DNA from 2 places in the Paenibacillus sp. 2TAB26 genome. Region 2 is predicted to be linked to the other one. Evidence: a T-box and tRNA genes for the amino acid it is inferred to sense, from the RefSeq annotation. Region 2 holds a T-box; the other holds one or more tRNA genes.
What was found. A T-box is a leader RNA that pairs with one kind of tRNA and senses whether it is charged. The one in region 2 lies ahead of AB4Z50_RS34800 (alanine--tRNA ligase), so its partner is inferred to be a tRNA-Ala.

Region 1: it has a tRNA-Ala gene. The T-box ahead of AB4Z50_RS34800 (alanine--tRNA ligase) is inferred to sense a tRNA for this amino acid. The anticodon was not compared.

Annotation. Positions count from the first base shown of each region.
Region 1 covers NZ_JBFRGC010000055.1:1,889-17,433, reverse strand. Annotated here, with positions in the region: partial or broken gene AB4Z50_RS35220 (InlB B-repeat-containing protein) at 1-446, opposite strand, end outside; gene AB4Z50_RS35215 (hypothetical protein) at 1,376-1,537, opposite strand; gene AB4Z50_RS35210 (endo-1,4-beta-xylanase) at 1,651-6,612, opposite strand; partial or broken gene AB4Z50_RS35205 (carbohydrate binding domain-containing protein) at 6,631-6,915, opposite strand; gene AB4Z50_RS35200 (hypothetical protein) at 6,923-7,153, shown strand; partial or broken gene AB4Z50_RS35195 (polysaccharide deacetylase family protein) at 7,165-7,563, opposite strand; gene AB4Z50_RS35190 (hypothetical protein) at 7,616-7,750, shown strand; gene AB4Z50_RS35185 (endo-1,4-beta-xylanase) at 8,075-8,383, opposite strand; gene AB4Z50_RS35180 (hypothetical protein) at 8,356-8,424, opposite strand; tRNA gene AB4Z50_RS35175 (tRNA-Ala) at 8,769-8,842, opposite strand; gene AB4Z50_RS35170 (family 4 glycosyl hydrolase) at 9,089-10,477, opposite strand; gene AB4Z50_RS35165 (AraC family transcriptional regulator) at 10,653-11,504, shown strand; gene AB4Z50_RS35160 (ABC transporter permease) at 11,747-12,493, opposite strand; gene AB4Z50_RS35155 (ABC transporter ATP-binding protein) at 12,504-13,430, opposite strand; gene AB4Z50_RS35150 (response regulator transcription factor) at 13,533-14,228, opposite strand; gene AB4Z50_RS35145 (sensor histidine kinase) at 14,230-15,141, opposite strand.
Region 2 covers NZ_JBFRGC010000052.1:2,173-17,317, forward strand. Annotated here, with positions in the region: gene AB4Z50_RS34790 (hypothetical protein) at 1-393, opposite strand, end outside; gene AB4Z50_RS34795 (hypothetical protein) at 793-1,002, opposite strand; gene AB4Z50_RS34800 (alanine--tRNA ligase) at 1,058-2,938, opposite strand; T-box leader at 3,048-3,291, opposite strand; gene AB4Z50_RS34805 (S-layer homology domain-containing protein) at 3,717-8,183, opposite strand; gene AB4Z50_RS34810 (helix-turn-helix domain-containing protein) at 9,122-9,325, opposite strand; gene AB4Z50_RS34815 (DUF2975 domain-containing protein) at 9,322-9,795, opposite strand; gene AB4Z50_RS34820 (IS110 family transposase) at 10,357-10,647, shown strand; gene AB4Z50_RS34825 (hypothetical protein) at 10,939-11,088, shown strand; gene AB4Z50_RS34830 (MarR family transcriptional regulator) at 11,214-11,705, opposite strand; gene AB4Z50_RS34835 (nitroreductase family protein) at 11,999-13,030, shown strand; gene AB4Z50_RS34840 (hypothetical protein) at 13,761-14,273, opposite strand; gene AB4Z50_RS34845 (hypothetical protein) at 14,321-14,800, opposite strand; gene AB4Z50_RS34850 (LysR family transcriptional regulator substrate-binding protein) at 14,980-15,145, opposite strand, start outside.

The DNA.
Region 1 (15,545 bases), on a different contig from region 2:
GAAGTCACGATCGTTCCAACGGATCCTACCGCTACATACTTGCCATCCCCATAGGCGATTCCCAGTAAGTTATCCGTTGTATTAGAAATCGCCGTGAAACGTTCAGTCACCCTTTCAGAATCCATCGAGAGACTAAATATCTTTCCTTCGTCTCCTACTATCACAGACTTACCGTCATTATAGATGATATTGTTGAGGTTCGGAGATCCGTCAAGGAAAACACTCCCAAAGAAAACACTACTATCTGTGTAGAAAAGAACTGCTCCGCTTGCTCCTACAGTCAGATACCTGCCATTTTCATAAACAACACCTTTTGCGGAAAAAACCGACGGGACGGTGCTATTACTCCAATTATCAGAAGATGCCGCAAAAACAGAAGCAGGGTGAATGGTCCCCAGTAAGATAAGTAGTGCAATAAACAATGAAACGAAACTACGCCTATTCATTTTTCTTCCTCCTAGTATAGACAAACATGTTATGGTAATAATTTTATCATTCATCCTGCCAGCTAATATTAATGAAATCTTAATGGTTTTAAAATAGCTTGACTTTTATTGTAGTTTTATATGAGTGCAAAATAAAAACGACACCTCTGCCGTTTTGAAATAAACTATGGTGTTGAATAATGGGATCAAACCAAATACACCCCACTCAATCTATTTAAATTCTTCAGCGTTAATATCACATCTCATTACTATATTCGAACCATCAATATTAAGTACTCCACATGTGCCGAGTGCTCAGTGTGAACATTACCTAATACGATGTACCCCCATCATATGAACGTCTGACTACCGTACTTTTACAGCTTTATAGTGAAAATTATAATTATAAAGCCGACACCTATTATATAATAGGGCCACATAAAAACACACCAGCCCTCATGCGGACTGGTGTACTATGGTGAATGCGAGGGGATTTGAACAAGTGTCCACTAAGTCTTACTATGTATTAAGAAGTCCCTTAAGGTCGTAGGGTGTAAGGCTTCTAACGACTTGATAATTTATTTAGGTGCTAGTTGGTTTTAACGAGTTTTTCCGCATTTCAATATGCATGTCTACCGGAATAGACAGGAATCTCAACATGATTTGCACATATTTTATCCAGTGTTATTTGATTTTAATACAAGAAAAGGAATCACTGATCTGTAATATATAGATCATCAAGTCAATAAAAAAACAATAAGATGCAATCAAGCCTCATAGTATCATTGCCCTTATCTTTACTTTCTAGAGAGTGGCAAGACAACCATTCTGACGCAGGGGGAGCGTCTTGAATTTGCATTCGACTAATTTTTGAGTATTTCTATTATTGATACTTTTCACATTTATTCGTCCTTTATGCTTCTCGATAATCGAACTAACAATAGAACGACCTAACTTAGAACACCATATAACCGATAAAGATGTCGCCATTTTACGAGCGTGTTTTTACTCAGTTTAAATTTACTAACAGCGGACTTCAATCCAATTCGACTGCTCTCAATCTCTTGCACGATGGCTAATTTCTCTGTGGCACTAATTTTATTTTCGGGCATGAAAAATGCTCCCCTCACAGCAAACAGGTTATATATTATTTCACCTGTCTACCGTATGGGGAGCATTTCAAGATTCAATCTGCAGAGCAGCCTCTTTAGGCTATCTGAAACTCTTATTTACTCCAAATTCGTTGCAGGATAACTGCCGCTTCGGCGCGAGTGAGAGAGCTGTTCGGCGCCAATTTGCCCCTCGATCCTTGCACGATACCGGCATTGACCAGTGCTGCAACGCTGTCTTTCGCGTAAGAAGCTACCGATGCCTCGTCGCTGAACGCATCCAAAGTGCCACCTGTCGGCAACGCTTTGCCTGCGGCTTTCGCCGCGCGCGCCGCGATGACCATCATGTCTTGGCGCGAGATCTTGCTGTTCGGATCGAACAGATTGCTGCCCGTGCCTTGAATGATGCCGAGCTGGGCAGCGATCTTGACCGCATCGTAGTAGTATGCGGAGGAATCCACGTCGGAGAACATCGTTACGGAAGCATTGTTACCTTTAAGCTCCAATGCGCGAATGAGCAGCGACAGGAAGTCCGCTCTCTTGATGGAAGCATTCGGATCGTACGCGTTCTCACTCGTGCCGTTAATGATGCCGCGAGATGCCATCGCTTCGATTGCTTTCTTCGCCCATGGTACGGACTGAAGATCTCCGAACGATTTCACGACGAACACAACTGCATAGATACTGAAGTGAGTCGTCGAGAATTTGACAGTACCGCTTGCTGCATCGTAGCGGGCATTCGGCACAGGTGTCGCTTTGCCGCTGCCGTCGATGTACCAGATGATGATGTGATCCGGGTTGCTTAGCTCTTCAGCCGTCGGCGTGTAAGGTACGGATACCGTTACAGGCGCGTTCGGGTTGTTCCAAGCGACAACGGAGTCGCCTGCCAAAACTTCGAGGCTAATGACCGGATGGTTACCGATTTGCTGGCGGACGTCATTGCTGAGTCCTTCTGTCGAGACCTTGCCCAAGCGAACCGATACGAACTCGGAGATGCCGACGTTCGTGCCTGCCATCATGTTGCCAGGAAGCTCGACCGTGCCGTTCACCGTCTTGATCGCAAGTACTGTCGATCCGGAATCTTTCAGGCTTTGAAGCGGCAATTGCACGTCGTATGAATTTGCGCCTGCTGTTGCAGGAATGTCGATCGTAACTTTTTTCTTGCCTACAGCGTTAGTTACAGCTTGATCGAACGCTTTCAGCAGATTGCCGGCAGAGATGTTGGACGATGCCTTACCGTTATTCACGGTAACTTTTGGTGTGATCTGGCCGTTTTCAACCGGTTGTTCAGTCACCGGAGGAGGCGTGTCGGTACCGGTCTTAGGCGAAGCGGCTCTCGTTGTTGCAGTCACAACTGATGATGCATCCGACACCAATTCCCCTTTAACTGCCTTCACATAGTAGTAGTACTTCGTTGAAGCCTCCAGACCCGTATCCGTGAATTCGGAAACCGGTACGCCGGAAGCGATTACCGTGAAAGAACCGGATTCGGACGTTCCGCGATAGACGGAGAACGTTACACTCGTGTCTGAAGAGGTGTTCCAATTCAGCCTGATTGAGGATTGGCTTTGAGCATCAGCCGTCAATCCCGTAGGTGCCGCCAAAACCTCCTCAGGAGGCGTTACAACCAGAGGAATCGTCGTTGCATTTACGACTGTGGATGCATCCGATACCAGTTCCCCTTTAACTGCCTTCACGTAGTAGTAGTACTTCGTTGAAGCCTCCAGACCCGTATCCGTGAATTCGGAAACCGGTACGCCGGAAGCGATTACCGTGAAAGAACCGGATTCGGACGTTCCACGATAGACGGAGAACGTTACGCTCGTGTCTGAAGTGGTGTTCCAATTCAACTTGATCGAGCTAGCGTTCACGGCAGAAGCCGTTACGTTCGCAGGCGCCGCCGGTGTCGTTGCAGGAGGATTCTTACCGAAAAGCGTAAGCACTCCAAAAACGGACGTGTCTTGATAACCTTGGCCGGTCAAATCGTTCCATGCGGCAACGCTCTGACGAGCACCGTTTTTACCGTCGTTGATTTGCACGTCAAATCCTAGCTTCATGTTGTTTTCCGGCGTGATCGATGTTAACGGTATTTTCATTTCTACCGTGTAGTTCGTTCCGGAAAGAGAGGTGGCTGACTCGAAACCGGCTGCTTTGCTTGACGGATTAAAAGTTGCCTGGTTCATATAGTTTACTCTGTATTGTCCATCATCCGATTGATAGGAAGCTGTCTTACCATTATTCTCGTCTACGAACACTTCGACGGAATCTTGTTCATGCGCGTTCGGGCTAGTACTGTCCAGTTCCGCATTATCAGTAACTTGGATTTGCAAATACAGGTTGTGATCATCCCAGAGCGCTCTGGCTACACCGCGTGCACCTTGCCATGCCATCTGGAACTTGTTGATCGAGACTTCAGGCGCATCGCTCCAGATCGCGTCAATGGTTCCGTCTATGACCGGCGTACCGTATTTAGCGGAAGTTTGACTAGCGGTTGCCGAAGCCGGCGGGTGCTCCGCTATGAACTTGCTCGGATCGATAACGCCGTAATAGGCTTGTTTCGCTTGCAGGTTGTTATCGAAGAGCAACGGCGGTTGTTCTTTTCTCCAGCTCGTCGCGTCGTTCAGACCCCAGAAGGTGACTCTGGCGATATTCGCGGCGTGCTCTTTGTAAATTTGGAATAGCTGCGCGTACAAGTAGCCTTGCGCGATTGCTTCCTTTTCGGTGATCGTGCCGCCGTTGCCGGCCGTTATGTCCAGCTCGGTAATGCTGATCTCAACGCCCAAGGAAATAAACCGCTCCAACGACGCTTTAACGTTGTCCGGCTTCGTGTTGACGTTATAATGCGCCTGCATGCCGACGCCGTCGATCAGCTTCTTGCCCGGATGCGTAAGTGCGTACTTGTCGTTGATCTCTTTCACCATATTGTAAATGGCCGTAGCTTTGTTCTGGTTATCATCGTTGTAATCGTTGTAATAGAGCTTGATATCCCAAGACGGGTTTGCGTCCAGCACTTCTCTTGCCGCTAAGAACGCTTGCTCCACGTAATCGTTACCGATCGCCGTTTTCCAAGGAGAGGTGCGCAGGGCAGCAACCCAATCCGTCGGATTAGAAGGATTGTCGTTCATCGCTTCGTTGACGACGTCCCAAGAAATCAAATTGTTGCCGTATTTGTCAGCGTAGTGCGTCATAACCGTTTGGATGTGCGTTCTCATATTGGCGAGTGCCTCGTCGCGGCTCAAAGGTGAACCGTTCGAAGTAGTCATCCACGCAGGCGTCTGCTGATGCCATACGAGCACATGGCCGTGTACTTTCATCCCTGCGGCGATCGCTTTATCGACTAGCGAATCCGCATAAGTGAAAGTACCTTTCACCGCCTGTGTCGCATCCGGTTTCATGGCGTTTTCCGCCGTTACGACATTATGATGCAATTTGAGAAGCTCCAGGCGAGTGCCATCGAAATCCGCCGCGGATACCGCGTTGCCGATCAAGAAATCGTCTTGATACTTTGTCTTGATTGGCGTCAAGTCTTTTTGTACGGAGATAGGGATTGAGCCCGTGTTCACAAAACTGATATCGTCGATGTAGAAAGAAGCAGTCTTGTTGCTGGAGCTCTCGACGTAAATGGTCAAAAATTCGTCGCCTACGCTGGAGTAACGATAGGTGCCTTCAAGCTTCACCCATCCGTCTGCAGCACTCACGGTTTTTGCTTGTATGGTATTGTAGCTGGCGGTGCTGCCGTTGCCGACTTGCGTGGACAACTGAAGCTGCGAGCTGGTCGGCGAGATCAGCTTGACCCATGCCGTTACTTTGTACTCGCTGCCTTTGTCTACGTTCTGCTCGACGCGAATCGTCGGACCGTGCCAAGAGTCGGTGCGGTCTGCTACTTTCATCGCATAAGAACCGTTGTCGGTATGGTTGGCTTCATTCGTAACGGTCAACGTTTCCGTTCCCGCGCGGCCGACAAAGCCGCCATTCGATTGATCCTCGAACGTTACGGTATTGAATGGCACTGCAGGTGTTCTAGCAGGCTCGGCGCCAGGCGTAACGTCTTTGATTACGAATTCGTCCATATAGAAGTCGGCTTTCGCCGTGGCGGTTTCGTCTGAGTCGTAGTTGTTCGCTTCGATCCACACTAGGAATTCGGTCGTGTTGGCTGGTACTTCGTAGCCTTTCACCTCGAATGTCTTCCAGACGGAGTTCGTAACGACCTGGTTTTGGATAATCCATGGGTAGCTATCCGTACCGCCGGATTTGACTTTCGCGCCTAAGTGGTAGTTATCGGTTCCTTGAGCGGACCGGAGTTTGAACGAGATATCGTATTTATGACCGGATACCAACTTGCTGGTCAAATTAAGCGATACGGCGCTCTTTCTGTCCGAACGGTCCTTATACAGAAGGGATTTCGTTCCCTCGGATGCGTAGTCGGACGATACTACCGCAGTACCGGTGCCGTTCCATCCCAGATCCGTCCAACCGCCGAGCTGACCATCCTCAAAGCTTTGGGACAGGACGAGGAATCCTGGAGGAGAAGCTGCGCTTGTCTGGCGAATGACGATGTCGTCGATCGCGAAGCTAGTATTTTTACCGGCGTCTTCGGATTCGAAGTAGAGTTTAATTCCCGTAGCGGCGCTGTTATATGTATAAGTACCGCTCAGTTTCACCCAAGCGCCGTCGGTGACCGTCGTCAACTCGATTACTTGCTTAAACTGGTCGTTGCCGGTTAATCCGGATTGCTCAATCGATGCCTTTAGCTGCGTCGAAGCCGCTCCGGTATCCAGCTTGGCGTAGGCGGAAATTTCGTAATCCGCTCCTTTTTCAAGCGTATCCGTCAACACTAGGCTCGGGCCGTGGTAATTTTGGGCACGTTCCGTCACGAGAAGCGCGTTCGAGCCGGAGTGGTGTACGGCATTCGTTACGGTCGCCGTAGCGCCGTTGCCGGTCCACCCATTTTTGCCGTTTTCGAATTTCTCGACAAGAACGGCCGGTTTGACGACTTTCACTTGGAAATCGTCGACGTAGAAACTAGCGGTTTTACTGCTGCTGCTCTGTAAGTAGACTTGCAGGGCATTGGCGTTCATGTCGTATGTATACTCGCCTTTGACTTGTACCCATGCGTCTGCTGTTACCGTTGCCGCGGAGCCTGGATTCAGGTACTCGTTGGATGCCCCAGTCTGTTGAGCGCCGAATTGGATTGTCTCGGAGCCGGTCGATCCCTCTTTGAGTTTAACCCATGCGGAAAGCTCGTAAACTGATTCCTTGTTCAGTATGCCGGTGGCGGCGAGGTTAAAGCCCGGGCCGTTCCAGTTGTCCGTTCTTCCTTGCACCAAGATACTGCCGGTTCCGCTCTGAGCGGCATTGTTCGAAGCCGTTACAGTCTCGGTACCACGCTTGAACCATCCTTGCGTGCCGTTCTCGAAGTCGTTCGAAACGACGACGTTCCCGATCGCTTCCGGTGACGGAGGCGTAGGTCCGCCGATCGCGGCTGCGAAGGTATTTAAAGTATCGTCTTTCTTAATGAGAATACGTCCCATCGCCAAGGCGTCGTCATCGCCGCTCCAGGCTTTGAAACCGACATTAATTCCGTTCTCCGTCGCGGCTGCTTTTACGTCCGCGTTGTAGTTGCCGTAAGGATAGGCAAGAAGGATCGGATCTTTGCCGGTAATTCCTTTCAAGAACGTATTAGCGGATTGGATTTCCGCGGCCGCGGTAGCTTTGGTGATGCTAGTCGTCCATACAGCTTGATCATGCGTCTTTGTATGGTTTTGAAGACTGATGTTCGGGTTGTTTTTCAGCGTGTTCAATTGGCTCAGCGTCATTCCCCAAGAACCGATATTGTCCTGGATGACGAAAGATACCGCTTTCATATTGTACTGCGTCAATACTGGAAGCGCGTTTGTAATAAAGTCCGGTGTCGCGTCATCGAACGTCAGCAGGATCGGTTTCGAAGGAGCGGTTGCCCCGTTCACGATAATGTCGACGTACTGTTCCGCGGATACGGTGGTATAGCCGTTATCGTTCAGATACTTCATTTGTTTTTTGAAGTTGGCTGTGCTGTATTGATAATCTCCGGATGGATTATCGGTGATTACATGGTACAGGATGACAGGTATCGTTGCGCTCGCTGCATTCGCATTTGGAGCATACCAAAATTGCGGCACTAACAGTGCAGCGGCTAACAGTGACAGCAATAGCTGTTTGAAGCGTCTACTCATTTGATGTCCTTCCCCCTATAATGGATTTTGATGTTACCTAAAGCGCTTTCAATCTTGATGTTGAATGACTTCTCCTTCCCGTATCTTCAATTATAATGAGCGTTTTAATAGGGCGGCACCTAACGAAGTAGAGATTCTACTATAAAAATTAAAGAAGATATTAGATCCGAACTTATGAACCACAAGCTAAATACAAATAAAAGGATATATCTCATAAATGAACATAATTCAGTAGTTATTGCTATTTCATTTTGGAAAATATGAAGGCTGTAACAGACCACAACAAAATGAGGATGGCGCAGAAACAACCTCATCGCCATCCTCATTATTAGTTAATGAAACCTTTATTTACTCCAAATCCGTTGCAGGATAACTGCCTATTCGGTGCGAGTGAGGAGGCACTCGGATCGTACGCGTTCTCGCTCGTGCCGTTGTTTTCGGTAGCCTTATCGAATGCTTTTTTCAACATCACTTCGTTGACGACGTCCCACGAGATGATGTTCTGCGTGCTGCTCTTGTTGAACTTGCTAAAATGCGTGAGAACCGCGTTAATATAGTCTTTCATGTTCGTATACGCCCCAGCCGCGGTCAGTCCTGGGTTGGACGGAGTCAGGTCGGAGTCGGAGATCTCAGCCACGGAATCGATTGGCTTTCCCAGACGAGCGTATGCCCATGTATTTTTAGGTCATTGTCTATCGCGCTTTGAATTTCCGTGTATGCTTCTAATGGATCCTCTTCACCATCGCCAACCCCAAGCTCCCTAAGAGCCTCAGTATTAGCGATAAACTGCGGCAGAGTTACTGATCAGCATGTTAGCTACACCTCTAGTACCACGTCCACTCAGCATGTGTGACGTTACAAAGAACCAAGCATTTGATTTCATTTTAGTAATTATGTAAAATATGCTGAATTTCAGCATACATACCTAAACTGTTCAAATGTTCTCAGTTAGGGATTTGAAATATCCAAGCACAAAATAAAATAAAAAAAAACGGCATCTCTGCCGTTCTGATGATAAGGTATGGTGGAGCTAGGCGGAATCGAACCGCCGACTGATCGCTGCCAGCGACCTATTTCCCCCCTAAACTATAGCCCCATATTTAGTTGTTAACTTTTATGGGTGTTAAACTGGTAATGGTGTTCTCCCAACCGAGCTAATCCCCCGTGTTATTTCTTCGCCTTACTTTGTCTTACTTTTAGGGAAGTGTAACCAACCATCTCGTACTCCCAACTGAGTTAAACCTAATAAAAATAGCTCATGCAATTTCAGCATGAGCTATTTCAAGTCTATTGTTTTGAAAATATTGTTTAGGCATTCAGATTGTATGTTTGCCGTACTTGTTTACTCGTACCAATATTCGGGGATGATCTCCCTTTCCTGTTCCAACAACTCTTTAATAATTAAATCCGCATCATGTATGGAATTCACAAGCGGATCGATCATCATCGCTCTTCTCAATTTCGTGAAGCTCCGTTCCACAACAGCCTCCGCAGTCAGTTCGTGCGTATCCAGCACCAGCTCCTGCATGCCCCGGATTCCCCTCGGCATTTCACCCATATGAAGCGGTTTGATTCCATCCATACTTACTTCGCTTAACAACTCAAGGAACGAGTCGTTATTCATGTTGGTCACAGCACCGTTATTGAGCGTATTAATAAAGAACCGCTTGTTCAAATTCCCCACCATGTTTTCGATAATATCCGTAGCGTGATCGGGTCCGAAAGATTTCATATAATCGGCGATAGGATTTTTCCCTGAGATGAAGTCATCCACTTGCCGCCACATTTCCTCATGCCGTTTATACCGGTCTTCCGTTTCCCAAATCGATAAAGGTGGGATGACGTCTTCCTTCTTGCCAAGCCCCTGCCAATACCGGACATATTCTTTGGTATGGGCCGTACATGTTGGAATATACCCGAAAATGTTATAAAGTTCATAAGTGATTGCATCGTTATAAAGTGCCTTTGCTCCTCTATCCCCACCGTTGTTTTCCGTTCCTGCCGACCTCCTTAATGCCTCGGCAATCGGAGCCATAACATTCTTTCCGTCATACTCCGCCTTAAGCAGCCAGGTGAAATGATTGACACCGGCAACGCGGAAATCAAATCTCCGATCGATCTCCTCATTGAATTCACTTTGATCCTGAATGATACCCGCTCGAATCGCGTAGTAAGCTTTCTTGTTCGGCATGTGATGGGAGTCGCAAAGCGCAAAGGATTTAAGTTTCGGCGCATATCGGCTTAACGCGATCCCATGGACGGTAGATGGATTGATGTAATTGATTACCCACGCATCCGGACAAAGTTCCTCAATGTCTTTAGCGCATTCCATAATGACTGGCAGCTCTCTCATTGCCCTGAAGATTCCGCCTGGACCGATGGTATCCCCAGAGCACATCCGAATTCCATATTTTAAAGAAACCTGGCAATCGATGCCACGGTATTTGACGGTATCCTCAGCAAAGCTGAGAACGACGAAATCCGCTCCCTTCAATACCTTTCTCCTATTCGTCGAGCCTTCCACTTTAAGAGATACATTGTTTTCCTTTGCAACCATTTCAGCGAGCCTTACCATCTTGGATAGTTTTTCTTCGTCAGTATCTACTAAAGAAAGTGTTCCGTTATTCAAATATTTAGAGTGAACCATTTGCCAGATTGACTGCCGCCCAAAGAAAAGACTCCCAGCCCCAATGATAACTACCTTCGGTTGTGAAACATTCGAATCCATCATGATCAAGTCCTCCTAACTGGTTATAACCTAATTATAGGAGAATGGTTTAAAAGTAGAATATGAGATAGTTTCACCTTCATGTCAAATAGTACGAATATTTGTGATTAACAAATCCAGTGATATACTAAAATAATATGAGCAATGTCTTCTGGTTGAGGAATGTAGAGGGATGCCAATGGATAAGAATATGAAGGATATGGGGATTCTCAATGAATTGTCGGAATTGATCTCGCTTCGAATGAAATCCTTCTTTGAGCTTACCCACGACACGAAATGGATTGAACACAAGGCACACACCGACTATGATCTTTGGTTCGTTCAATCGGGAATCGTTACCATTACTATCGATGGTTTTGAACATACAGCAAACCCGGGAGATGTGGTCTTTTTTTACCCAGGGGTTCCCTATATGGCAGCAGCTAGTGATAAGGGGTGCCGGTTTATTTACATTCATTTCGATTTTGAAATCGGCAAACAGCAACGAATTCTAAACGATTTTCAGCTCTCGGGGGTCATACCGCAAGAGCTGATCCGGGAAGAAGCCATTTTGTTCGGCAAAGCCTTTACGCAATCGAATCTATTACGAAGCATACCTGGGAACCGTTTATATTTAAAGGCTTGTCTGACGGCCGTTATTGCCAAAATTATTGAACTCCACGGACTTGGCCAATATACCGGCACATTTCTGAATGGGAGAACGTCAAGAAAAGTACAGAGCAATTTGGACGTGTTGCAGCCAGTGTTCAAATACGTTAATAACCACCTTCACAAATCTATTAAAATAAATGAGCTTGCAGCGTTTGTAGGCATATCAGAAAAATATTTTATTACTTATTTCAAGAAAGCCTTGGGCATTACTCCGGGACAATATATTTACCAGATTAAAATGAACAGGGCGAGAGAATATCTGAACGAAAAGAAATATACGATTCAACAAATAGCTAACCTTCTGGGTTATCCTGATCCGTTTACGTTTTCGAAATCTTTTAAAAAATATTATAACGTTGCACCGTCAAAGTTCGAGTAAAAAGCTGTCAGAGGACATGCCCCTAACAGCTTTTCGTCTCCCGTTTCAGCTCAGGCATGAAAATAACTTGTTTCTCATTGACCCGATAGCGATCGCTGAGGTTCAAGCGTAATTTATATGCATATCATCAATAAATTGATAATATGGGGATCCTTTATCAGCATCTAACCCTGAAAAACCCACTATAGATCGCCAACTAATCTAAGCCCCCGTGCTTATTCTAACTTCAAGTATTCATTTTTTTATTTCAGATCCTCTTTGATCTTGTATCTGATGGCTATAAATGAAAATATAACTATGAAAACAATCGACACGCTAGCTACATGAACAAGATCATTTATATTATCAAAATCTCTTGCGCTTAAGATCGTATTAACTATTAAGAAAGAGGACAAATGAACGTCATCAATGATGGATTCCAAGGCAGTTACAATCATTCCAAAAACATTCAACGATAGAACAAATCCAACTACAATACTAGCAATCAAGCTTTTACTAATGATGGAGATGCATAAGATTACAATTGAAAATGCCCAATGAAGTAAAAATTGGCCGATCAACAATTTCGCAAAATAACCCCCATCTCCAATCATTGCATGGTTAAAGAAAATTGATCTTCCGATCATATCCGCAACGATCATGACAATAAATGTAAGCAAAGTGAATAGGCCTGCAATTAATATTTTTGAAATAACAGTATACATCCGCGCACGCTTCATGGAAATGTAATTTTTATAAAACCCAGAGTTATGTTCACTCATATAGAAGTAAACAACAAATACAGCAATATAAATCAGCGGCCACAATGGGATTTGAGACATCATGACTTGGATGAACTGACTTTCGTTCATCGAGCTGATCAGCATAACCCCACTTTCTCCGGGCTGCTCGTATTTTCCCAACATAAATATACCGAATATTTGAAAAGCAAAAAAAATTAACAGTAATATATAAATCATTTTATTTGATTTAAAACGGTGAAAGTCCATTTTGAGAATATTAATCACGGCTCCCACCCTCACTTTCTATCCGTGCCAAAAAATATTGTTCTAGGCTTTGTTTATGCTTGATAATCGAATGAACAGTTATGCCGCTTTCAACTAAAGTCTTGATGATATGTTGGTTCTCAAGATGAGTATCATATACATACACCATACGCTCACTAATGACTTTGTAATGATTAATATGCAATTTTTGTTCTAAGATGGGAACAGCCGAGCTTGCTTTATCCACTTCTATTTCAATACGATCTTCGCATTGAAGCAGCAGTTGCTCCCTTGAATGGTGTTCGATGATTTCTCCTTGATGTACGATTGCATATTGCGTCGCTACTTTCGACAACTCTTCCAAAATGTGACTTGAAATAATGATGGTCATTCCCGTTTTATTCAATTCCAAAATCATGTTTCTAATCTCAGAAATTCCTTGCGGGTCCAAACCGTTGATCGGTTCATCCAAAATCAAGACATCTGGGCTTCCAATTAATGCAGCTGCAATTCCAAGCCTTTGCTTCATGCCCATTGAATAATTTTTCACCTTGGTCTTGTTCGAACCTTCCAATCCGACAAGCTTCACCAGCTTGTTAATATGCTCTTTCCGATTAGTCAATCCGTAGGAGATCGCGATTAATTCCAAATTTTCATAGGCAGTATGATGGGGATATAACCCTGGATTTTCAATGAGTACGCCTACTCGTTCAAAATAAGGGTGATTATCCTTCACTGGACGATCAAATAATTTAATTTCTCCTGAAGTCGGGGATATCAATCCAGCAATCATCTTTAGCAAGGTGGATTTTCCCGCTCCATTTTGGCCTATCAAACCGAAGATTTCACCTTTACCTATTTTAAACTCTACCTTACGCACTGCTGTTTTCCCTTTAAATTGTTTGGTTAATTGACTTACTTCAATAATTGCTTCAGCCATATTCGCACCTCCTTTTCAATAAAATAACAAAAAGAAGCTAACATATCGTCAATAAAAGATTAAGAAAGTTCAAAGAAGATTAGGGCCGGTTTAAGGCACTCCCTATGGTGCCAGCCTGAAACCAATGCCCCAAATGGTGTCAATATAAGCCTCCTCGTCAACCCTTTTGATTTTGTTGCGAATATTGCTAATGTGAACAGTAATGGTTTTGTCCTCACCTATGTATATATCTTCCCATGCAAGCTCATACAGATCCTGCTTTGTAAACACTCGGGTAGGATTCTTAAGCAGCAGCTCAAGGATCTTGTATTCCTGTCTTGTAAGTTTCAAATCTGCTTGATTGACGCTAGCGTTCATCGTTCCGCTATCTAAAAGTAGATTTTTATGACGATAGCGAGTGGCAGAATCCGTTCGGGAGGTTCGTTTGACATGTACATTGACTCGGGCAAGCAATTCCTCCACCTCAAACGGTTTCGTGACATAATCAGCGGCTCCCAACTTAAACAGATTTAATTTATTATCCAATTTGTCCTTGGCCGATAGAACTATAACTGGTGTGTCAGAGCTTAATTCTATTCTTAGCCGATGCATAAAATCTTCCCCCGAGAAGCCAGGAAGCATGAGGTCCAAAATAATAAGCTGATACTCGTGATGAGTGACGTTCATGATTCCCTCACTGCCAGAATACGCTTGCGTGCATTGAAACTTCTCTTTTCGAAGCACATCATAAACAATATTGTTGATATGCACGTCGTCCTCGACAATTAGAATTTTGGGGTGGTTCGTGTCATTGTACACGTCAACTCTCCTTTACGATTTTCTTAAAAGCTAAGCTGATGCAAAACTGGTCATCGTTCAGGTCAGCTTGCACATAACCATTCATTTTCTCCATCAGTGATTTCACGATAAAAAGTCCCAGTCCTGAAGATTGGTTCGTACGCGACGGATCTGCTTTGTAAAAGCGAGTAAATATGTTGTCAAGGCTCAGCAGATGATTTCGCTTCAGTACATTGGAAAAATGAAACAAAACCTCGTCCTGCTTCTCCTCATAACGAATGCTTAGAGCACCTTCACTGTGCATAAAGTAATTTTTGATCACATTCTCAAATACTCTTTCCAACGCGCTTTCATTTCCCACTATAAATAGCGGTACTTCCACCATGCAGATGTTTGGTTCATAGCCACTTCGCAAAAAATCGTCGATAAAGGTAAACAGACGTTTATTTAACACTTTTATCACATCAACTGGCTCAAGCTCCAAGATGTAATCTGGGTTTTTCAGTTTCGTATATAGGAACAGCTCGTCAACAAGTGTAATAATCTGTTTCATTCTAGTCTGTGCCAGACTAACATACTCTGTTTTTTCTTTAAGATACTCGGATCGTTCCGCCAATTGCAGATAGCCGTCAAGTGAAGTCAGCGGGGTTCGTATATCGTGGGACAAGCTCATAATGGTCGCGTGGATTTCTTCCTTTTGTTCGATAAAATCTTGCTTCAACTTTCGTTGATCACGAAGCATTGCATTACATAAATCGATTAACCGATGAATTTCTTTTGGCTTAATTTGTGTTTGTATCATTTTGAATGAATGATGGTCTGATATAAAAGATAATTGGTTGCCGATATCCTTAATTTGGTTTTTGTAATAAACAAGGTAAACGGATTGAATGATTAAAGCAGCCAGTATGACGATTAAAACAATATAAAACATAGAATCACTTCCTTTCTGACACTTGAACCATCTCGTTCTCCTGTATTTCAACTCTCTAACTCTTGGAAATTTTACTTGAAGACTATATTCAATAATTTATAATTATATCCTTCAATAACGGTCTATTTCGACAACATTCAAATTTATACACTAGTTATTGTCTCAAGAAGGTACCATTAAAGCAATAAATCACATAATAATAGTTTATACAGTACATGTATATCCATAGATACAAACAAAGCCCAGACAGTATACTGCCGGGCTTCAACTTGCAGGAAAATGTGGCTCTTAGCTGCTAAATTCTTATAAACAACACACAGCACTCCACATGTGTCGAGTAGACAGTGTGAACAAACTTTATACGATGAGCACCATCCCGGTGACTTATCCTCCAGCAAGACGAT
Region 2 (15,145 bases):
CAGTTTAAAGATTGTTGATAGAATATCGGGCGATATGGAACTGTCAACAATAGGTGTTCTTTCACTTCCATCCAAGAGTGCTTCAAGCATAAATGAATTCACTCTTTTTAGTTCAGATAAAAGGTTTGTATTATCCAATTGAAGATCAGCTAAATTTTCATTCAATTTATTCTTCTCCAACTCAAAGTCAGCTTTTAGTTTTAAGAAATCCTTCTCTTTAATGAATATTTCATTTTTGTATGTGCTGGCTGTTTGTTCTTTTTCCATTATTTCACTATTTTTTTCAACTAACTGCACACTCATCGAATTTATTTTTTTTTGTTGTATGACGATTATACAAAACAGTATTAATAACAGTAATACGGAACCAAAAAGTGTTTTTTTGTTAAGCAATTGGATTCACCACCTCCTGAAATCAACCCTTATCGATAGCTGCTTTCTCTGTGAACTTCTTTATTCGGCTCTCAAAAGAAGCGCAATCATGCATCATCGCTAACAATAAAATTGATGGAATTAAACTGTAAGCTGGTTACAATTATACCCCAATTAAATGACGCCCTTTCATACCAAATTGTTGCGTTAAACTGCCCGTTAGCTTAACGCCCAGCAGAACAGAGGCCGAGTCTTTATTTTATTGTAAAACAAGCCCAACACATGATAAATAGCTCATCGGCAATCGCTATACATTCTTGGCCTTTTTCGGCATTCGGTACATATTCTTGACATTGCACATTGCCAAGAATATGTACCGATAAAATAAAAAAACCGCGATTTACGCGGTAATTAATCGGCTCATATTCTTGTCATCCGACATTTAGTGTCATACACCATATAGCTCGATTTTCGTTCTGTTTTTTTATAAGTTTCCCTTTCTTGCAGTAAAAAAGCAATTCGGATATAATCCGAATTGCTTTTTCTTTGAATAATGTGCTCCGGTACCGTACCGCCAACGGAAAGGCCAATCGTTGTCAAACCACTTCGATTGCCGGATTTATCATTCATCATGGATTCCCGGCAACTCATAACGTTGTTACAAATGGCAATCCTAAAACATCAGCTATTGTTCCGCGTTCTGGAAATATTTATTAATTACTCCTTTAATCCTTCTAACTCCAGCAGCAGAAGATTGTTCTTTTTTAATACTGAACTTTCCTAAGTTTGTTGTATCTTCTACATGAGGTCCTCCACATACTTCTCGACTCCAAACTTTCCCTTCATTATCTTTGATTGTATACACCTTAACGATATCCGGATATTTATCCCAAAAATTCCCTTCAACATTACTTTCTTTCGCTTCAATTTTAGGCAGCTCTGAAATATAGGTAACTGCTTTTGATGAAATCGCTTCATTCACATACTTTTCCACCTCAGCTATTTGCTCTGGCGTAAGTTTTTCATCATGGTTGAAGTCAAACCGTAATCGTTCTGAAGTAATATTACTTCCTTGTTGATGAACATGATCACCTAAAACTTCCCTTAAACCAGCAAGTAATAAATGAGATACCGTGTGCAGCGCTGTTGTTTCTGTTGAATGTTCAGCTAATCCACCTTTAAATTTACCCGCAGAAGCAGTTCTGCTCTTTTCAGCATGTTTCTTTGCCGCCTCTATATAAGACGCCTTGTCCTCCATGCTATATCCACTTTCAGTTAGAAACTCTTCCGTCAACTCCAAGGGAAACCCATATGTTTCGTAAAAATAAAAGGCATCTGCACCTGTCACTTTACCCTTATTCTTAAGATGTTTTTGTATTTCAAATTCTCCTTGCTGTAAAGTTCTATAGAAAAGATTTTCTTCCTTATTTACTATTTCGATAATTTTCTTTTTATTACCGATCAAATCTTCATAAGCTGTTGCTTCATCTATATAAACTTCAGACAACTCACCCACAAAACTTCCTTGTATACCTATTTTTTTACCTGCACGAATTGCCCTTCTTAATAATCTTCTTGTTATATACCCTGCATCACTATTAGCTGGCTCCGCACCATCATTAATTAGAAAAGTAGCCGCTCTCACATGATCAAGTATGATTCTAAACGACTTTAAATCGTCAGTATATTGTTTACCACTTAACTCCATCAATTTTTTCTTGGGATTAAGAAAGAAAGCCGTATTATAAATATCCTTGTCACCATTAAGGGCTGTTGCAACCCTTTCTAATCCGCCTCCATAATCAATATTGGGATTTTTCATTTTTACAAATCCTGTGTCTTCTTTTTTGTAACACATAAATACGTTGTTCCCAATTTCTAAAAACCTCTCGCTTACAGAAGCAGGATGATCCAGTGAATCACCGCCTGGTTCAAGATCATAGAACATTTCACTATCAGGCCCACCCGGTTCACCAACAGGCATATCCAATGGATTTCCGGTTCGACTCCACCAATTTTCTTTTTCATCGTATAAGAAAATTTTCCCACCTCTAGATGCCCCATATTGATAGGGATCATCTTCAATGATAGGTTCTATGCCAACTGATTTAAATTTTTCTGACCAGATTTGAATGGCTTCCGTATCTCTCTGTATATTCAAATCATCACTTCCTATAAAAGCACTGATATACAGCCTGCCAGGATCAATTCCTAATTCGATAATATGCCAATTCCAAATGGCATCGATTTGCTTTTTCTTATAGTTATTTTCATTTGCTTTAAACTCCCATCGACCTATCATTTCAAAAAATGTCAGATGCGACGTATCTCCTACTTCATCAATATCCACTGTCCTTAAACACTTCTGAATATTAGCAATCTCATTACCTATCGGATGCTTTTCCCCCAATAAATATGGAACCATAGGTTGCATTCCACTTCCTGTAAACAACGTTGAGGGATCATTTTCTGGTAACAAGCTGGAAGAGGGCACTTGGCTAGCCCCTATTCCTTTCATAAAATCAATATATGATTTTCTTAACTCATCTGGTGTCATTTTCACCATGCTCAATACCTCCATTTCAATTATTAATTATTCTCGGAAAATTATTTTGCAAATATTCGAACGAGAAGAAATAAAACAAAAAAGCCCTAAGCTGACATATTTCTTGTCAACTTAGGGCGAACTATTATGTCCGTGTTACCACCTAATTTCAGATTTCTCTGCACTCTATCAATACGGGATATCTCCGATATTGTTTCCTGAATAACGGTGGAACTCCGTTGAAGCCTACTAAGATTCCTCTGTTCGGTTCACAGCTCCGAGACTGCTTCACTATTAGATCAATGAAGATTCGCACCAACCATCTTCTCTCTGTGAGATCCCTAATAGCTACTATTTCTCATCATAGCCTTTTCGTTTTAAGTTAAAGCAATGCTATCACACTGAACATGCTCTGTCAATTAATTCCACTATTTTTTATAAGGTATAAGTCTGTCGATTCTACCATCAGCTTTGGCAATTCGGTTGCTTCGCATCCTCTGACTTTAGTCAAATTATAATTCTCCCCAACCTCAATTCCACATTCGACAAGAACTTCTATACAAAAAATAAAAAAGCCGCTGTTTAGGCTACTTCAGTTGTATATATGTTCTTGTCGTCCGACAATTTAGTGTATATATTATTTGGGTTTAATTTGAAGTTTCTAGAATGTGTGAGAAATAATGCACTTGACTTGATATGATCGAGCATTTGAAGGAGACGCCAGAAGTCGCGCTTCGCCCGCTTTAATGAATGAGAAAGACGCTCAACATCTCTTGGTGATGATGAGCGTCTTCTTTATTCATACCTTTGGAAATGCTTTCAATAAGACAGTGATCGATTCGGCGCGTGTTGTCGATGCATTCGGCGCAAATTGATTGCTGCCACGCCCTTGAATCCAGCCTTGCTGCACAGCTGCATCAATGGCTCCGATCGCCCATGCCGGGATTTGCTTGTCATCTGCGAAGCTCGTTCTTGCGCTTGCGTCGATAGACAGCTTCAATGCTCTCGCGACCATCGTCACCATCTCTGCGCGACTGATCGGCTGATTCGGCATGAACCGTTGATCAGCATAGCCTTGAATGAGTCCGAGCTCTACAGCTTGCGCCACGGCCTCACTCGCCCATATCGGGATCGAGGCTTGATCTACGAACGCCTTCGTACTGCTTTCGTTGCTTAGCTGCATCGCCTTCGCGAGCCATACCGTGAACTCCGCGCGTGTCACGGACTGATTCGGTCTGAATGTTCCATCCGGATATCCGTTCGTCATTCCTCGCTGCACGGCTGCTTGAATATCCTTGGCAGCCCAGTGGCCTGCGATGTCTTTGAAGGCCGGACTCGGCTCGGTCGACTTACGATTGACGGCAAAGACGGCGAATATACCGACATTACGTGTATCCGCTTGAATCGTACTATCCGTTACCGTGCCTTTGAATTCCACCCAACGCGCTGTTGCTTTATCATATTGGAACACAGATGCTTGTTGATCTTTGCCAAGCTTACTGACATCAAACGTCAAGCTGATCTGAATCGGCTTATCGAAGCCGCCCTTCACATCCTTTGACAATTCGAACACCGGGCTTATTGCATTCGGCTGCTGCGTCAGCAAGTCAGCGGAATTGTCGATTTTCTTCAGATGCAGCATCATCGTTTCTTTCGCTGCGCCTACCGGAACAGAAACGGTAATCTGCTTGCCTAAGCTGACCGTTCCCGCTTCGCCGGCTTTGATCGTCGCTTCGCCTTCCTTCACGCCAGGTCTAGGATTATCAGTGTCGATTGGAGGTTTCGGTTCCGATTTATCGATAGAATCCTTCAACCTCGCGTTCAGATCGCGCAGAGTATCCACTACTGTCTCGAAATGATACGGGTATCGATCCAACAAGAACATCAATTGTTTGCGAAGCTCCTCGTTCCCTTTGTTCAAATTGATCAATTTCTCGGCTGCATCAATTAATTCTTTGTAGGGTACCATTAGATCATCGCCGTACACTTCGAACTCATAGATGGAATATCCGTAGTATTCGCCATAGACAGGCATTCGTTCAATTCCTTGGAATTTCACGTATCTAGCCTGCTTCGGAGCGAATTCCACCGTACTCGTCTCTCGTTTATCGCTGGCCGTAAGAATTCGATCGTCTGCCATCACGTTTTTCCATGTTACGTTATCAGTGGAATAGAGAATCTTGAACCGTTTCGCGGCCGTCTCCCATCCGATGACGACCTTGCTAATATTTTGCGTTTTGTCCAAGTCAACGGTGAACCACGAATCGTCTTTGTACGTACTCGCCCAGCGCGTGATCATATTTCCATCGACGGCTTGGCTCGAAGGTACCCATGCCGCCTCTAATCCCGAGGCATCGGTTACCTGATGCAGCGCATAGTTGTTCACATCGAGCAGCGGAATGAAGCGATTATAGACTTGTAGATTATCGATCGTTCCTTTGAACGCGTTGGTTGTGCCGCCGATTTTCGCGACAGGCAGGACAAGCGTCTGAATGCGCTGCACTGGCTGCGCCAGCTTCTCGACGTATTCATTCCCGTTCACATAGAGCGAGACGCCATTGCTGTCCCCCGTGATGAGAAGATGAGTCCATTGGCCAGCCGGCACTTTGTAATTGAATGCGCTATCATATCCTTCTTTAGAGAATCCTAATTTACCCTTGGTGCCGTGTTGCTTTAATTTTACCGTTCCCGCAGGCGATTCCATTAATACGGTATCGTCCGGATTGTCCGCATCCGGGTTAATCCACATGGAGACGGTCCAACCAAAGTTTAAGCTGTTGAGAGGTGTATCCAAATAACTAGTACCGCCGTTGAAGTGGGCGCCTTGCCCATATTTTCCTTTGACAAAATCGACGTTATTGCTTCTTGCATCGTATCCATTACCGGATGCGTCGATGGAATTGTTTTCGAACGAATAATCAAGGACGATTCCTTCCGTATTTTTGACTTTCACATCATAGGAAAGGTGGGTATTCGGCGCATCGCCCATCTTCGCGGCCGTCTTCACAAAGGTGTCGTAGTCTACATCGCTTCTCGCGCCGTGCCACATTTTCTCGGAAAGGACCTGCATGGCAGGGACCAAGCGGACATGAGTATCATCCATCGATAGCCCCGCTTCATACGAAATATCGTTCCAAAGTGCGAACATGCCGCCTTTTAATTGCGGATGGCCAAAAGGCAGCGTCGCACCGTACCATTTTACAGGCTCCCATTCCTGATATAAGAGTGACGTATTTAAATAATCGGCATATAGTCGGGGTACGAGATATAAATAGCTATTATTGATGTTAATGATGTTATAACCAAGATCGATTGCTTGCTGCGGTCCGCCATACGGTAAGTGCCAGATCGCCATGGTCGCTTCATTGCTGATCGGTGTCTTACCGGCGTACTCTTGCAATCCGCCCCACAACAAAGGATGTTTCCCTTTGCTATTGATGAATTTGATCATGGTATCCATATATTTTCTGAAATCTTCCGTGTTTCCTTTGTATTCATCGGTTCCAATTTGAACATCAGGACCGAGAAATGTAGGGTCTCCGCCTTTCCAGCCATCAAGATATTCACTCCACAAATTCTTGACAAATTCCACGGTCTCGGGTTTTGAGACGTCGAGATGCGAATCATTCCCCAGAGAAGGATCTAATGTCGTAAAAGCACGCGAATGCCCCGGCGTATCGATTTCAGGTATAATATTAATACCATAATCTTGACCTAACCGCTGCAAATCGCGGAACTCTTCTTTCGTATAAAAACCATCTATACTTGATAAATTCGGATACCTCTCGCTTTCTAACCGAAACGCACCGCGATTACCTATATCATCATTCAAATGGATTTGCAAATCCGTCATCTTATACCAAGCCATCATCTTCACGTAATCCCGCAAGAAATCAATCGTATAGAATTTGCGAGCCACGTCGATCATAAATCCGCGTGTCTCGTATTTCGGATAGTCGCGGGACTGCCCCTTCGGAATCTGGTCATGACCTTCATCCTGCTTCAGAATTTGCAGCACGGAACGCGTTCCGCTGAAGACACCCTTTACCGTCGGCGCCGTAATGGCTACATAATCACCGATATCGAGTATGTAACCTTCTTGACCTAAGACCTTATCCGTCGGATTTAAGGACAAGTACAGATCTCCGATGGATGGTGTCCCTTGGGTAACAGTCAATTCCCGTCCCGTAATCGCTTTCATATCTTCTTGGACGATAGCTGCTGATTTGGCTAACGACGGGTCATTATAGACAATCTTCGCTGCAGACGATAATGTATATTGATCTGTTCTCCCAATCCATTCTTGCAGGGACGGAATTACTTTCGGTTCCTCATTCAGCCCTTCGATCTGTTGATTTAATCCTGTGACCGTAACTTCGAATGACGGCGTTATCGCTTTCTGCGTTGGGTCCTCCAGGCTTTGTACTTGCAGCATCACATGAACCTTTTTATCCACCAATGGGGGGTGAATGACGCCTTCCTTGTCAATGACAGGCAGCGCATCCGATCCGTAGATGGAGATTTGATAACCTTCTGGTACAGCCGGGAATGGGAACTCGGTCTGTCCTTGACTGATCGGTTCAATGCCGTGAATCCCTTTGATGATTTTCTCTAGTGGATCTTCGCTGTATACCTCGAACTCATAGAATGAGTACCCATACAGAATGCCATCAGCCGGTTTCCGCTCAACCCCTACAAACTTGACGTATCTTGCTTCTCGTGACAGAAAATTTAGGACTTCCGTTCCACCTTGGCAATTAATAATGCCATCATTCTCAAGTGTAATGTTCTCCCAATTATCACCATAGACCGAAGTCAGCACGCGGTAGGATGTAGCTGGCGTCTGCCAACGAATGATAACTTGGCCGATCTCCTTCTTTTCGCCTAAATCTACTTCAAACCACTGATCATCGTATTTATCGGAAGACCAGCGTGTAGACGAGTCTCCATCGACGGCAAATTTAGGAAAAAGTCCGTCCGGAACTTCATTGCCGGATACTTTCACATCCTTCTTCAACGCATAGTTCTCCCGGACGCTAGCTAAAACCGTTGGTGCAGCATCCATTCCTGGCTGCTGCACAGCGAATGGCTCTTCGAGGTTGGCATCTGGGACAGTTTCAGGATCCGAAGCTACTTCAGAACCAGGCACTGTTTCCGGTAATGAGTTATCCGGTGCTTGTTGCGTGATTTCTTCTGCATTTAATGTTCCGTCTGCGTACGTTATCGATGGATGAACAGAAAATATGATAGAAAAAAATAAGACCAACGATAACAATAACGAACATCTTTGTTGATTCCTTCGGCTTGACTGCATTTCCTCATCCTCATTTCCTCGTATGAAATGATATATTCGGGTTTTCGTACTGCTAACTTGAGTACTCGTCATTCCCGGGCACCCATTCCTTACCAAGTGGCCTCCTCACAGTTAATAGTATGAGACGTGTTAGCCATAGAAAAATAGATAAGTTCTTACTTTCATATACATTTGTTTACATTTTCATTATATTAATAAATAAAATCCCATCAAATCTACTTGATGAAATCCGGAACTCTATGAAAGATACTCCCAAAAGAGTCTCACAATGAGGAAATTTAGGGAATATTAACTACACTAACCTGCCCTTTAGCTTAATGAAAAATAGAGCAGCTGCCCGATCGCAATCTGCTCCCTGTTGTATTCAACTAAAGTCTCCCGTTAGCAAAATGGAACTTTTAATTCTTTACTTCAATTAATTCTTCAACATTGCCAACTATCTCAAGAATTTACTTTTTGAACGCTCCCTTTAGTAATGAATGAATCTTATCCTTTAAGTGTTCTTTACTATCGCCGCTAAGTACATTTTTATCCCAAATCTATGACTCAGGTATGTCATTCTCATAATAAACTTCATAAGAAACTAAACCATTTCCCCTTGTCACTCATCAGAAATGTTAACACGTTCATGTCATATCATTTTGGCAAGAAAGTGATAACAAAAATAAAAAAGCCGCATAAATTGCGGCTTACAATGTTACTATGTTCTTGTCACCCGATTAAACAATGGTTATGAGAAAGCATTATTATTGATGAGTTATTCTTATGGTATAGTGTCATATTGCCGTTAGCCTCAAAGGCGAAGGCTATGTAGTCGTTAGGATTGATATAGCTTTCGAGCTCTTCATCATTACTTACATCCGCAATGTACGGCGGTTTTTTTATTTTATTCAATCCTGCCGATACTCGAGAATATCTCCAGGCTGGCAAGCGAGTGCTTTGCAGATCGCTTCGAGTGTTGAGATTCGAATGGCTTTCGCTTTTCCGTTTTTAAGTATCGACAGGTTCGCCATTGTAATGCCGACTTTCTCGGATAGCTCAGTAACGCTCATTTTCCGCTTTGCAAGCATGACGTCAATGTTAACCACTATCATACGGTCAACTCCTGTTCTTCTTTGAGCTCGATCGCGTTTTTGAGCAGTTTCTCAAGAACTGCGGCAAATACTGCGATTACGACTGGCGCACAGGTTATAATTAGCCCAATGACCATGACGCCTGGTGCATCTGCGCCGTCAGCTACAAAGTAGAAAAGCGGGAGATTACATGCAAACATGAGTGATACGACAACCGCCGCTTGTTTTATTTTCTTAAGCGCTAAAACAGAGGTTTGCGAAAAAGCGGTATTTGTATCAATGTACCTGAGAAGCTTTAATGCCTGAAGTAGCGTAAATAAATACGCAATAGACGCCACATACGCAGCCAAAGCGGAAAGATAAACTTTAATATCCGGGAAATCCGGCATCATACTATGCGCCATCGCTGGGATTCCATAAAAACACATCACTAATGCAGGAATTGCCATAACAACCAGAACAATTTTTAAAAAGAGCGTCTCTTTTTTCATTTATTTCACCTCATTTTTGATTTTATCACTTCATTTATCGTTTCACAATAAAAATACATTGTTTTCTTCGTTTGAACCCCACAAGTTATTAAAAAAAATAAGCCCTACGGCTTATTTGTTCCTCCTTCAAATTTGAGCCGAAATACGGACATATTTATGAACCCACTAATTGAAGTTAATCGCGAAAATGATTAAACTATCTTGCCCGTTAGAATTCCTGTAAAACGAATATTTTGGACTTTGCATAAAAAAGAGCGCCTCTGTAATATGGGAGTTGGAAACGGGTCTACAGCCCTTTAATCTCACCATCAGGAGGTCGCTCTACTATGAAGTTTAAATCACAGGAAACAAAATCAACGCATTGAAAACATATCCTCATTCCATCTTGTTGTTGGAGTAGATATTGCCCAGGAGAATCATGTCGCTCGTGCAGACAGCTATCGTGGTGTTGCTCTGGATTCGTCGCTAGAATTCGGCAGTCATGATGAAGGGTTTGGGCGGTTCGGCCTATGAATTCAAGATCTGCTCAAATCATTCAAGCTGAGCAAAGTTATCGTCGGCATGGAGCCTACCGGCCACTACTGGTTCAGCCTTGCTCGCTGGCATTCATCAAAAGGAATTGAGGCTGTTCTCGTAAATCCCCACCTCGTCAAAAAGAACAAGGAAAACCGCGACAATACCCCTTCCAAAAGCGACCACAAAGACGCACTATCGCAAATATGGTCAAAAATGGCTACTATTCCCCTGTCCGGTTCAACCCAGAAGCCCTATGAGGAACTCCGGATTCTCATGGCCAACCGGGACACGGTTACCAAACGACTTAACAGCGCTGTTAATCAGATTCATCGATAGGTAGATATTGTCTTCCCTGAACTACCGCACGTCTTTAAAAACCTTACCTGCACCAGCACCATTGCTACGTTAAGGCTGTTTCCTCTTCCGAAGGAAATTAGCAGCTTAACGACAGAGAATGTCATTGCCGGCTGGAAGCAATATGTGAAACGCCATGCAGAATTGCATCGAGCCGAGCACTCATTGTGCTGGCTAAACGCAGCGGTGGTTATACGCATGAAAACGTCTTGCTTCGCCACGCCGGTCTTAACCTAACGGAAGCCAGCTCAGTCAGGTAAATGGCGTGGAAAAATGGCGCTAAGCAAACAAGGCCGCCCTCGTCTCCGGCGTTTTCTCTTTCTCATAACCATGTGTATGGTCATGACCAATTCGGATGTTAGAGCGCTACACCACCATAAGGTCGAAGTGAAAAAGATCTGTAGTCATATGAACTTCTTCTAACCGGATGGACTTCGTGCGGAACCATTCGGTCGCTTGCTGGACCAGTGAAGAAGAATTTATCGGTGTACACCTCATGCAGTCCACAATCCGAAATTTGGTGTTGAGTTCTACCTATTTTTTAATGCCTATGTTTCTCCCTTAAACATATCATCACGTTTTTCAATCATCACTTGAAAAAATTTCAGGGAGGCCTGGATTTCAGACTCCGATAATTCATTTAAAACCGATATAAATCTATCCTCCATCAATTCATGCATGGTCGCATGCAATTCATAAATCCTTTTTCCCTTGGGTGAAAGGGTAAGATAGACCTCTTTTTTATTATCAACCATCTGGTTTCGTTTGATAAAACCCTCTTGAAGTAACTTATTACTAATTTTTGAAATGCTCGCTTTGGACAAATTCATTTTTTCTGCAATCGACGTATTGTTAATAGGTTCATTGTTTCCAATGCAATCAATCACATGTACGCTTGTCAAGTTGTTCGGAATGGATGTAATGCCATGTGACTGTGCCAAGCCAGTAAACTCGCTAATCTCTGCTGTAAACATTTGCTCGGTTAGATGAACAAAGTGAAGAAAACGTTCGTACAATGTTCGCTTTAACCCCTCAGACATGATGTTAACATCCCCTTTATAAAAGCGAATTGCCCCTAGCAAGTTTAATATGCGGGCTAACGCTATATGATTGTTTTAAGTCCTATTTTTTTATTGTTCACTTATAAAATATTTTATCACGTCACTTCATAGGGATCAACCCTGAAACACCGAATGTAAAGAGAAGTTGACAGCCATTACGCTTTTATATTATAGTTTCATCGTTAACAATAATAAAAAGAGATGTTGATTTTGACTCGTTCCGATTCATCCATTTAGCCAACTGAAGACCATGCATTTACAATCGAGGGGGTATGACAGTGAATATTGCCAAAACGATAATAGAACGCCGAACCATTCGCAAGTTTAAAGCAGAGCCCGTCCCATTCGAATTGATGAATTCCTTGCTCAAACAAGCTTCAAGTTTGTGGAAGTCCGAAGCGTCTCAAGATTGGCGTTGCATCTATTATGACTCCATGGAATCGCGTTTGCGACTGGCAGAGAGCATGTTTGCCAAAGTAATAGACAGTCAGCTTGGTAAATTGATCCCGTCAAAATTAACGGGATTTCTCACCAAATCCGTTCTTAATACGCCGGTTCATCTGGTTTTTATTGCGGCATCTTCAGAAAATCATCGACAGCGTGACAACAATTATGCCGCCGTCTGCAGCATCATGCAAAACCTTCAATTGGTTGGTTGGGAAAACGGTTTGGGAATGCTCTGGTACACGGACCCATTGCTGAACAATCCGTCATTTTTTAATGAAATTGGCCTGAAGGCAGGGGAGAAGTTTGCCGGTATTTTAAATATTGGATACTTTGATAGGTCACCTAAAGCCCGAAAAAGGACACCCGCGGAAATGAACTGGACAGAATTCACAACAGATACAAAACCGCATCTAACTAATGAAGACCGTTATGTATCTTCTCAAGACATTTTGGAAACATTAAACATCGCTGTTTGGGCACCGAATGATGGACTTCGTGAACCATGGCGTTTTATTTATGTGACCGGCGAAGAAGCCGTTGCTAAACTCGCGCCTTCACATGGGAATACCTCGCAGTCATTACTTATCGTATTGGCAAAGAAAGAAGCTAACCCGCACAAGCAAGAGGAGGATTATGCTGCAGCATGTTGTTTGATTCAGAACTTTCAATTGTTGGCCAACTCTAAAGGCTGGTATGTTCGTCGCACCATGCCGGAATGGATATATGAGCGACGGCTACCGATACCTCTTAAGATAGATCTGCAAGAGAGAATTGTAGCTGTACTGGAAGTTGGGACAGTGGAGCAAATTTCATATTCATCCTCCACTTCCTCGACTTTAAATGTAATACGCCTTTGAATAAATATGAACCTCATTTAAGGAAGCTCTAAAGTGCGATGAAGGGCGAATGAGCACCCCCCGCCGACAAAACAAGTTGGAAACGTAAAGGTTTCAAGCTTGGTCAAGCCGAACACAGCTTCAATGATCCGCCTCAGTTTTGATTCCCGATTACAAAATCAAAAACTTTTCACCGCTGACACTTCATGTTTACCAAGACATCGTTCGGCAATCAAAAGAGAAGGCATTTTCTCGATGCTTTCTCTGCTGCTTAATATTAGCTGGTATAGCATAATGTTAACGATAGTTCCTTATCTCAAGATTAATCGGTTATGAGTATATGTTCTTTTCAATCTCGGCTAAGGATATATGTTCTTGTCTTCAGGCTTGGACAAGAACATATATCCTTACAACAAAAAACCGCTGTTTAGGCGGTTTCCAATACATTTATGTTGTTGTCCTCTGACAATGGCTTGTGTCAAATCTATCTTGTATTTTCAGCATTGTTATTTTGTCACTTCCTCTGAATCCATACCCAACCAGTACTCGGAATTTTTTAAACTTATTATATTTATTGGAATCAGTTATTGATTTGTACTTCAATGAATGTTTTGTTATTGGAAGTTAGAAACCAATTGTTTCAGTTGTAGGACCGCTGGAACCATTCGAATTGAAAAAAATACTTACTAATGACCAATTAAATGGAATTTTTTACATCTGTCGTCGTGTTTTATTAAGTTAATGTTTCCCGTTAGCTTAACGATTTGGTCGAACTTATTAATTGATTTTGCTGGTCTAAACATGTTAATGCATCATGGACAACTTCTCGTGAAAAATTCTTCACAATGATTTGAGTCTCGATCATGAAAACTTTCCCGTCCATATTCCGCTCAATATAATCCAGTAGGCCTGCTTTCGTACAAAGTGAACACCATCTACTTTGACCATCGCTAAAGATTACTGATACCTCAACGTGCTCTAATGAGTCTTCACTTGAATCCTGAATCGTATCGTCGAATTGCCAATTAGCCATTATGGGTACGTAACTTTCATCAGTGACGAAAAGATTCTTTTTAAACCACCTTGCTCGGTTATTATCACCAATGACTTTTATCTGTTGTTTTACTTCGTTTTCTGCAAACACTTCATATTTCTTGCCGCGTGTCAGAGCATCTGCATAAGAACTCACATTATTGCAAACTACAAACTTTTTGTTCTCAGTCATCGCCCTACCCTCATTTAACGTTTTCTTCAGCCAGTTCACCCTTCGTGCTTATTGAGCTATCATTCCCCGTTAGGCCAAGGAAGACTTCAAAACGAGCTATTCCCGCATGCCAGTGAGTTCCATGCCTCTATCTGGGAAATGGAACCGCCTTGCATCCCCGAGGGTGTTATTGCGCATATTTGTTTCGGCCTTGCACCTACTCCATATGTAATTACAGCTCTAACCTGCATAGGGCTCTCGTTCACCTCGAACACAAGATCCGCATGGCCCGTGCAGTAGCAACCATCGTCATATTCGGCACGAACGTTACTGAAGGATAGTAGTCGAACCCCTTCTTCAGCCAACTTCTTCCAAGCGTTTTCTTTGCTGCCATTGGTCTTCTGCCCTTCCCAGCCAAACAGATCCGCAGCTCTGTCGTAGTTTTGCTCCTGGACTGCTTTCAGGAATGAAACGGTTTGCTTTTGTATGCCTATTGGGTTCCAAAACAAGGTAACTTTGTACAGCAAAAACATTATGCACAACAACAACCCCAAATAACCTACCGATTTCAAAAGAAGTTGATTCATCTCTGTCCTCCCTCCAGTCTATACAGTAGACGAAACGGATAGGAAAAGTATTACGTTAACCTGCCCGTTAGCGTAATGAAGCAGCCGATCATTGTGGTCGACTGATTCCGTGTTTTTACTGAACTATGTTTCCCGTTAGTTTTGTGAGATACGCTAATACTCTATGCAAAATTTGTACATTAGCGGTTCCGGTCGCCGGATAAATAAAGCTCCCTTGCGGTTTGCAGGAACAGCTTCACCCCGTGAGGAGCCTCCTTCAGAGACGGAACCGCCAATTGGATCTCTCTGAACGGCTGCGGTTTAATTGTCCGAACGCGGACATTAGGCGGTAGCACCGATAACGAC